DNA from 2 places in the Lactiplantibacillus paraplantarum genome. Region 2 is predicted to be linked to the other one. Evidence: a T-box and tRNA genes for the amino acid it is inferred to sense, from the RefSeq annotation. Region 2 holds a T-box; the other holds one or more tRNA genes.

Region 1 (4,368 bases), 1.5 Mb from region 2:
TTGAGGCGCACAAAGCGGTTAGCCACTTGCTTCCAACGGAAATTAATTATAAAAAGTTGTTGACAAGATATTGATAACTTGATATGATGATTAAGTTGCGTTGAGGTAATCAACGAACGATTTAGACCTTTGAAAACTGAACAAAGTTTCGACGAATCAAATGTGTAGGGTCTCTTGATTTTGAATCAAGAGCAAAAACATTTGCGAAGTCAATTCGCTAGCAAATAAATTTTAGTACAACTTTAAATGAGCTTTTTAGAACTCATCATTAATTTGAGAGTTTGATCCTGGCTCAGGACGAACGCTGGCGGCGTGCCTAATACATGCAAGTCGAACGAACTCTGGTAATGATTGGTGCTTGCATCATGAATTACATTTGAGTGAGTGGCGAACTGGTGAGTAACACGTGGGAAACCTGCCCAGAAGCGGGGGATAACACCTGGAAACAGATGCTAATACCGCATAACAACTTGGACCGCATGGTCCGAGTTTGAAAGATGGCTTCGGCTATCACTTTTGGATGGTCCCGCGGCGTATTAGCTAGATGGTGAGGTAACGGCTCACCATGGCAATGATACGTAGCCGACCTGAGAGGGTAATCGGCCACATTGGGACTGAGACACGGCCCAAACTCCTACGGGAGGCAGCAGTAGGGAATCTTCCACAATGGACGAAAGTCTGATGGAGCAACGCCGCGTGAGTGAAGAAGGGTTTCGGCTCGTAAAACTCTGTTGTTAAAGAAGAACATATCTGAGAGTAACTGTTCAGGTATTGACGGTATTTAACCAGAAAGCCACGGCTAACTACGTGCCAGCAGCCGCGGTAATACGTAGGTGGCAAGCGTTGTCCGGATTTATTGGGCGTAAAGCGAGCGCAGGCGGTTTTTTAAGTCTGATGTGAAAGCCTTCGGCTCAACCGAAGAAGTGCATCGGAAACTGGGAAACTTGAGTGCAGAAGAGGACAGTGGAACTCCATGTGTAGCGGTGAAATGCGTAGATATATGGAAGAACACCAGTGGCGAAGGCGGCTGTCTGGTCTGTAACTGACGCTGAGGCTCGAAAGTATGGGTAGCAAACAGGATTAGATACCCTGGTAGTCCATACCGTAAACGATGAATGCTAAGTGTTGGAGGGTTTCCGCCCTTCAGTGCTGCAGCTAACGCATTAAGCATTCCGCCTGGGGAGTACGGCCGCAAGGCTGAAACTCAAAGGAATTGACGGGGGCCCGCACAAGCGGTGGAGCATGTGGTTTAATTCGAAGCTACGCGAAGAACCTTACCAGGTCTTGACATACTATGCAAATCTAAGAGATTAGACGTTCCCTTCGGGGACATGGATACAGGTGGTGCATGGTTGTCGTCAGCTCGTGTCGTGAGATGTTGGGTTAAGTCCCGCAACGAGCGCAACCCTTATTATCAGTTGCCAGCATTAAGTTGGGCACTCTGGTGAGACTGCCGGTGACAAACCGGAGGAAGGTGGGGATGACGTCAAATCATCATGCCCCTTATGACCTGGGCTACACACGTGCTACAATGGATGGTACAACGAGTTGCGAACTCGCGAGAGTAAGCTAATCTCTTAAAGCCATTCTCAGTTCGGATTGTAGGCTGCAACTCGCCTACATGAAGTCGGAATCGCTAGTAATCGCGGATCAGCATGCCGCGGTGAATACGTTCCCGGGCCTTGTACACACCGCCCGTCACACCATGAGAGTTTGTAACACCCAAAGTCGGTGGGGTAACCTTTTAGGAACCAGCCGCCTAAGGTGGGACAGATGATTAGGGTGAAGTCGTAACAAGGTAGCCGTAGGAGAACCTGCGGCTGGATCACCTCCTTTCTAAGGAATATTACGGAAACCTACACACACGTCGAAACTTTGTTTAGTTTTGAGAGGTCTAACTCTCAATTTAATAAGCGTTTTTTGGGCCTATAGCTCAGCTGGTTTAGAGCGCACGCCTGATAAGCGTGAGGTCGATGGTTCAAGTCCATTTAGGCCCATTGGAACCGAACCAGTTGGTTCCAATAAGTTGAATACCTCATGGGGAATTAGCTCAGCTGGGAGAGCACCTGCTTTGCAAGCAGGGGGTCAGCGGTTCGATCCCGCTATTCTCCATTGACGACGTTGGTCGTCATTGAAACTTGTTCTTTGAAAACTAGATAATATCAAATATATTTTTTCATAATGAAACCGAGAACACCGCGTTTTTTGAGTTTTTTATTGAAGTTTAATTATCGCTAAACTCATTAATCGCATTTACCGTTAGGTAAATGAGGTTAAGTTAACAAGGGCGCATGGTGAATGCCTTGGCACTAGGAGCCGATGAAGGACGGGACTAACACCGATATGCTTCGGGGAGCTGTACGTAAGCTATGATCCGGAGATTTCCGAATGGGGCAACCCAGCAGTTTTAATCAACTGTTACCACTAGATGAATTCATAGTCTAGTTGGAGGTAAACGCTGTGAACTGAAACATCTCATTAGCAGCAGGAATATAAAGAAATTTCGATTCCCTAAGTAGCGGCGAGCGAACGGGGAACAGCCCAAACCAAAGTGCTTGCACTTTGGGGTTGTAGGACTGAACATTTGAGTTACCAAAGAATTTGATAGTCGAAGGATTTGGGAAAATCCGCCATAGATGGTGATAGCCCAGTAGATTAAATCAAGTTCTCTCAGTTCAGGATCCTGAGTACGGCGGAACACGTGAAATTCCGTCGGAATCCGGGAGGACCATCTCCCAAGGCTAAATACTACCTAGTGACCGATAGTGAACCAGTACCGTGAGGGAAAGGTGAAAAGCACCCCGGAAGGGGAGTGAAATAGTTCCTGAAACCATGTGCCTACAATAAGTCAGAGCGCGTTAATGCGTGATGGCGTGCCTTTTGTAGAATGAACCGGCGAGTTATGATCCCGTGCAAGGTTAAGACTAAAAAGTCGGAGCCGTAGCGAAAGCGAGTCTGAAATGGGCGTTTTGAGTACGAGGTTGTAGACCCGAAACCAGGTGACCTATCCATGTCCAGGTTGAAGGTGCGGTAAAACGCACTGGAGGACCGAACCCGTGTAAGTTGAAAATTGCTGGGATGAGGTGTGGATAGCGGTGAAATTCCAAACGAACTTGGAGATAGCTGGTTCTCTCCGAAATAGCTTTAGGGCTAGCCTCGGAATTAGGATCATGGAGGTAGAGCACTATTTGGACTAGGGGCCCGTCTTGGGTTACTGAATTCAGATAAACTCCGAATGCCATTGATTCATATCCGGGAGTCAGACGATGAGTGATAAGATCCACCGTCGAAAGGGGAACAGCCCAGACCATCAGTTAAGGTCCCTAAATGTATGCTAAGTGGAAAAGGATGTGGAGTTGCATAGACAACTAGGATGTTGGCTCAGAAGCAGCCACCATTTAAAGAGTGCGTAATAGCTCACTAGTCGAGTGATTCTGCGCCGAAAATGTACCGGGGCTAAGCATACTACCGAAACCATGGATGCGACCATTAGGTCGCGTGATAGGAGAGCGTTCTAAGGGCGGTGAAGCAAGATCGTGAGGACTTGTGGAGCGCTTAGAAGTGAGAATGCCGGTATGAGTAGCGAAAGATAGGTGAGAATCCTATCCACCGAATGACTAAGGTTTCCTGGGGAAGGCTCGTCCTCCCAGGGTTAGTCGGGACCTAAGTCGAGGCCGAGAGGCGTAGACGATGGATAACAGGTTGAGATTCCTGTACTAGTTAAGTGCGTTTGAGCAATGGAGGGACGCAGGAGGCTAAGATGTGCATTCTGTTGGATTAGAATGTCCAAGCAGTAAGTCTTGTGAAGAGTCAAATGCTTTTCACTTTAAGGACAAGCTGTGATGGGGAGCGAAATTTAGTAGCGAAGCGTCTGATGTCACACTGCCGAGAAAAGCTTCTAGTGAGTACTTAACTACCCGTACCGCAAACCGACACAGGTAGTCGAGGAGAGAATCCTAAGGTGAGCGAGTGAACTCTCGTTAAGGAACTCGGCAAAATGACCCCGTAACTTCGGGAGAAGGGGTGCTGATCGCAAGATCAGCCGCAGTGAATAGGCCCAGGCGACTGTTTATCAAAAACACAGGTCTCTGCAAAATCGTAAGATGACGTATAGGGGCTGACGCCTGCCCGGTGCTGGAAGGTTAAAAGGATGGGTTAGCTTCGGCGAAGCTCAGAATTGAAGCCCCAGTAAACGGCGGCCGTAACTATAACGGTCCTAAGGTAGCGAAATTCCTTGTCGGGTAAGTTCCGACCCGCACGAAAGGCGTAACGATCTGGGCACTGTCTCAACGAGAGACTCGGTGAAATTATATTGTCCGTGAAGATGCGGACTACCCGCGACAGGACGGAAAGACCCCATGGAGCTTT
Region 2 (4,368 bases):
AAAATCAAGCCGTGATTGTTAATTTTGATCACGTCGATGATGAAATGGCGCGGCGAATTGTCGATTTTCTTACCGGGACAGTTTTCGCGATTAATGGTGAAATTGAACGGATCGGTGATGAGATTTTTCTCTGTATTCCAGAAAATTATGAAGTCTCTGGAAGTACCACGAGTCAGTTTGATACGAGCAAATTATAAGGAGTGAGTGGCCTGTTAGTGACGATTATTAGTCGGTTATTTCAACTATACCAATTAGCCATTGTGGTTTACATTTTGATGTCCTGGTTCCCGGGAGCTTATAATACCCGTGTGGGCCAGTTTTTGGGTCAGATTTGTGAACCGTTTCTCAGTATTTTTCGGCGCTTCATTCCCGCAATTGCCGGACTGGATTTTTCACCGATTATTGCGCTGTTAGTGCTCCAATTAGCTGAAAGTGGCTTGTTTTATCTTTTAACTTTGATAATGTATTAAATTAGAATAACGAGGATAGTATCGTGAATGATAACTTAAAACAACATTTTCGCGATAGTGAAGCCCCATTTATTGAACAGGTCACTGGTTGGCTACGGCAAGTTGCTGATCAGTATCGCCCAATCCTAACGGCGTTCTTGAATCCACGTCAGATTTATATTGCGCAAACACTGGCAAATCAATTGGATGATGTGCGCATGCGGGCTTTTGGCGGTTTTGAAGGGGCAGAGTTGCAACGGATTTTGTTTTATCCGGTGTACTATGAACCTGAGATGGCTGATTTTCAAATCACACTGTTTAACATTGTCTACCCTGTCAAGTTTGCTACCTTAAAGCATGGTCAAATATTGGGGACATTGGCAAATGCCGGGGTTGAACGGGATGTCTTTGGGGATATTGTCACTAATGGTGAGACTTGGCAGTTTGTATGTGAGACTGAAATGGCAAACTACTTTAGTGATCAAATTGATCGTTTTGGTAAGACAAAAGTTCATCTGACGGAAGTACCATTGACCGAGGTGGTCACGCCGGAAGATGATTGGGAAACCATAACGACCACGGTCAGTTCACTACGAGCGGATAATATTATTAAGGCAGCGTTCAACTTGTCGCGGCACCACGCTAAAGAACTAATTGAGGGTGCCAAGGTGCGGCTCAATTGGGCTGATTTGCCGAAAGCGGATTACGAATTAGCATTGTTAGATATGCTGAGTGTGAATCATTATGGCCGTGTGCGGCTTGCCGAGATTAGCGGCGAGACTAAGAAAGCGCGGCTGCGAGTAACGTTAAATCTTATTCATAGTAAATAGATATTGGAGGAATTCTAATGGTGTTAAGTCCAGATGACATTCATAACAAAGAGTTTTCAACGAAACTACGTGGTTACAATATTGACGAGGTCAATGATTTTCTTGAACAAATTATTAAAGATTATCAAATTACCTTGAAGCAAAATAAGGACCTCCAAGAGCGGCTGGATGCGAGTGAAGGCAAGTTGAAATATTTCAACGAGTTGAAGGATTCCTTAAATCAATCCATCTTGGTTGCCCAAGAAGCTGCGGATAAAGTGAAGACGAACTCTAAGAAGGAAGCCGACATTATTACTCGTGAAGCACAAAAGCAAGCGTCTGATATTGTGAGTGAAGCAACCGACAAGTCAAACCAAATGATTGATGAAGCTTCCCAAAAAGCTAAGCGGTTATCCGTTGAAACTGATGATTTGAAGAAACAAACGCGGGTCTTCCGTCAGCGTCTCCAAGTGATGCTTGAATCGCAGTTAGAAGTAGTTAAGAGCAAGGATTGGGATCAATTACTTAGTGAGACGAATACGGCTGATTATGCTGAAATTCAACACGTCTTAAAGGAAGATAACCTTGACAACTCGGGTGATGCGAGCGTAAACTCAGAAGCAACCGTTGAAATTACGGAAGCAACGAGTGGTGAGACCCCCGTTGCAGACGGTGGCGATCAAGCCCAACAGCAGACGGTGGTTATTTTCCCTGATGACAATACTAATGACTAATTAGGTGGATTGTCAGGCACAATTGAAGCGAATTGAATGTATTGAGGAGAACAGCAAACGATTAACTAATACGTCCAGAGAGCTGCCGGTAATGGAAAGGCGGTCGTCCCTTAGTCAATTGCAGATCATCTCCGAACGTTACCCTGAAATGAGTAAGGGTGGCCGGTCCATGGACGTTAACCATGCTAAGAGAGAATTTAAACAATTCTAAAATTGGGTGGTACCACGATAACTTCGTCCCTGGGTGGACGAAGTTTTTTTGTGTCTAAAATTCAATTAGCGATTGTTTGATAAAAAATTTAAGGAGTGAGAATATGCGCGTTAAAGAAACGTTAAACCTTGGTAAGACCAAGTTTAAAATGCGTGGCAACTTACCGGTCAAGGAAGTTGAACGACAAAATGTGTGGGCTGAAAACAAAGTCTACGAACAACGGCAAAAATTGAATGAAGGTAAGCCAAGCTTTATTTTACACGATGGCCCACCATACGCGAATGGTGACATTCATATGGGGCATGCCTTGAACAAAATCACAAAAGATTTCATCGTTCGTTATAAATCGATGAATGGATTCCGGGCACCCTATGTTCCTGGTTGGGATACTCACGGTTTGCCAATCGAACAAAAATTAAAGCAAGCGGGCTATGACCGTAAAAAGATGACGGATAATGAATTCCGGGAACTTTGTCGTAAGTATGCGCTGGAACAAGTTGATCGTCAACGTGACGAATTTAAGCGGTTAGGCGTGGCTGGTGAATGGGATAACCCATACTTAACATTAAAGCCAGAATTTGAAGCGGCCCAAGTGCGGGTCTTTGGTGCCTTTGCCAAACGCCACTTAATTTACCGGGGCCAAAAACCCGTCTTCTGGTCATGGTCTTCTGAATCAGCCTTGGCGGAAGCTGAAGTGGAATACCATGATGTTACCTCACCATCGGCCTTCTATGGCGAACATGTCATTGATGGTAAGGGTGTCTTAGACGATGATACTTACATGGTTGTTTGGACGACGACTCCTTGGACGATTCCAGCTTCGGAAGGGATCACCATTGATGCTAGTTTTGACTACGTGGTTGTGCAACCAGCTGGTGAAAGTCGTAAATTTGTACTTGCTGCTGAATTACTTGACGAAAATGCCGAGCGGTTTGGTTGGGAAGATGTTCAAGTGCTTAAAACGGTCAAGGGTGCGGAACTTGAAAACGTTTTATGCGAACATCCTTTTGATAATAGCCGTCAATTAGTGACGATGTTAGGCGATTTCGTTACGCTTGATTCCGGGACTGGTTTAGTGCATACCGCACCTGGCTATGGGGAAGATGACTACCGGATCGGTAAGCAATATGATCTGCCAGTCTTTGCGCCGGTTGATGACAAAGGGTTCTTAACGGCCGAAGCTGGCGATGATTTTGCAGGGGTCTTCTACGATGACGCTAACAAGATCGCACTGGATAAGTTGAAGGCTGCTGGGCTGTTGTTGAAATATATGCCATACGAACACAGCTATCCATTTGACTGGCGGACTAAAAAGCCAATTATCTTCCGGGCAACACCGCAGTGGTTTGCTTCCGTTGGTGATATGCGTGATGAAATTCTGAAGTCGATGGATGACGTTGAATTCTTCCCAGAGTGGGGTAAGAAACGCCTTTACAACATGATTCGTGACCGTGGTGACTGGGTCATTTCACGGCAACGGGTCTGGGGTGTGCCGTTACCAATCTTCTACGCTGAAGATGGTACTGCAATCATGGACGAGGAAACAATCAACCACGTGGCTGATTTATTTGGTAAGTATGGTTCGAACGTCTGGTTTGAACGCGATGCCAAGGACTTATTACCAGATGGCTATACCAATGAACATTCACCAAACGGCACCTTTACTAAGGAAACCGATATTATGGATGTTTGGTTTGACTCCGGGTCATCACACCAAGGGGTCTTGGCAGAACGGTCGTATCTTGACTATCCAGCCGACTTATACCTTGAAGGTTCTGACCAATATCGTGGTTGGTTCAACTCAAGTTTGATTACGAGTGTGGCCGTTTCTGGGCATGCCCCATACAAGCAAGTCTTGTCACAAGGCTTCACGTTGGATAATCAGGGCCGTAAGATGAGTAAGTCACTGGGCAACACGATTGCGCCAGCTGATGTCATTAAGCAGATGGGTGCTGAAATCGTTCGGATGTGGGTCGCTTCAGTGGATACCAGTTCCGACGTTCGGGTCTCGATGGAAAGCTTTAAGCAAGTGGCCGATTCCTACAAGAAGTTCCGGAATACGGTTCGCTTCATGTTAGGCAACACCGCGGACTTTGATCCGAAGGCCAACCGCGTCGCTTATGAAGATTTAGCAAGTGTGGACCAGTACATGGAAACACGTTTGA

What was found. The T-box of region 2 lies ahead of ileS (isoleucine--tRNA ligase). A T-box ahead of a tRNA ligase gene usually reads a tRNA of that ligase, here a tRNA-Ile.
Region 1: it encodes a tRNA-Ile, which carries the amino acid that the T-box ahead of ileS (isoleucine--tRNA ligase) is inferred to sense. The anticodon was not compared.

What each region holds. Positions count from the first base shown of each region.
Region 1 is NZ_CP032744.1:489,180-493,547, forward strand. It holds rRNA gene LP667_RS02295 (16S ribosomal RNA) at 270-1,836, shown strand; tRNA gene LP667_RS02300 (tRNA-Ile) at 1,923-1,997, shown strand; tRNA gene LP667_RS02305 (tRNA-Ala) at 2,040-2,112, shown strand; rRNA gene LP667_RS02310 (23S ribosomal RNA) at 2,272-4,368, shown strand, end outside.
Region 2 is NZ_CP032744.1:1,942,916-1,947,283, reverse strand. It holds gene LP667_RS09535 (cell division protein SepF) at 1-197, shown strand, start outside; gene LP667_RS09530 (YggT family protein) at 216-470, shown strand; gene LP667_RS09525 (YlmH family RNA-binding protein) at 494-1,279, shown strand; gene LP667_RS09520 (DivIVA domain-containing protein) at 1,297-1,992, shown strand; T-box leader at 2,025-2,237, shown strand; gene ileS (isoleucine--tRNA ligase) at 2,307-4,368, shown strand, end outside.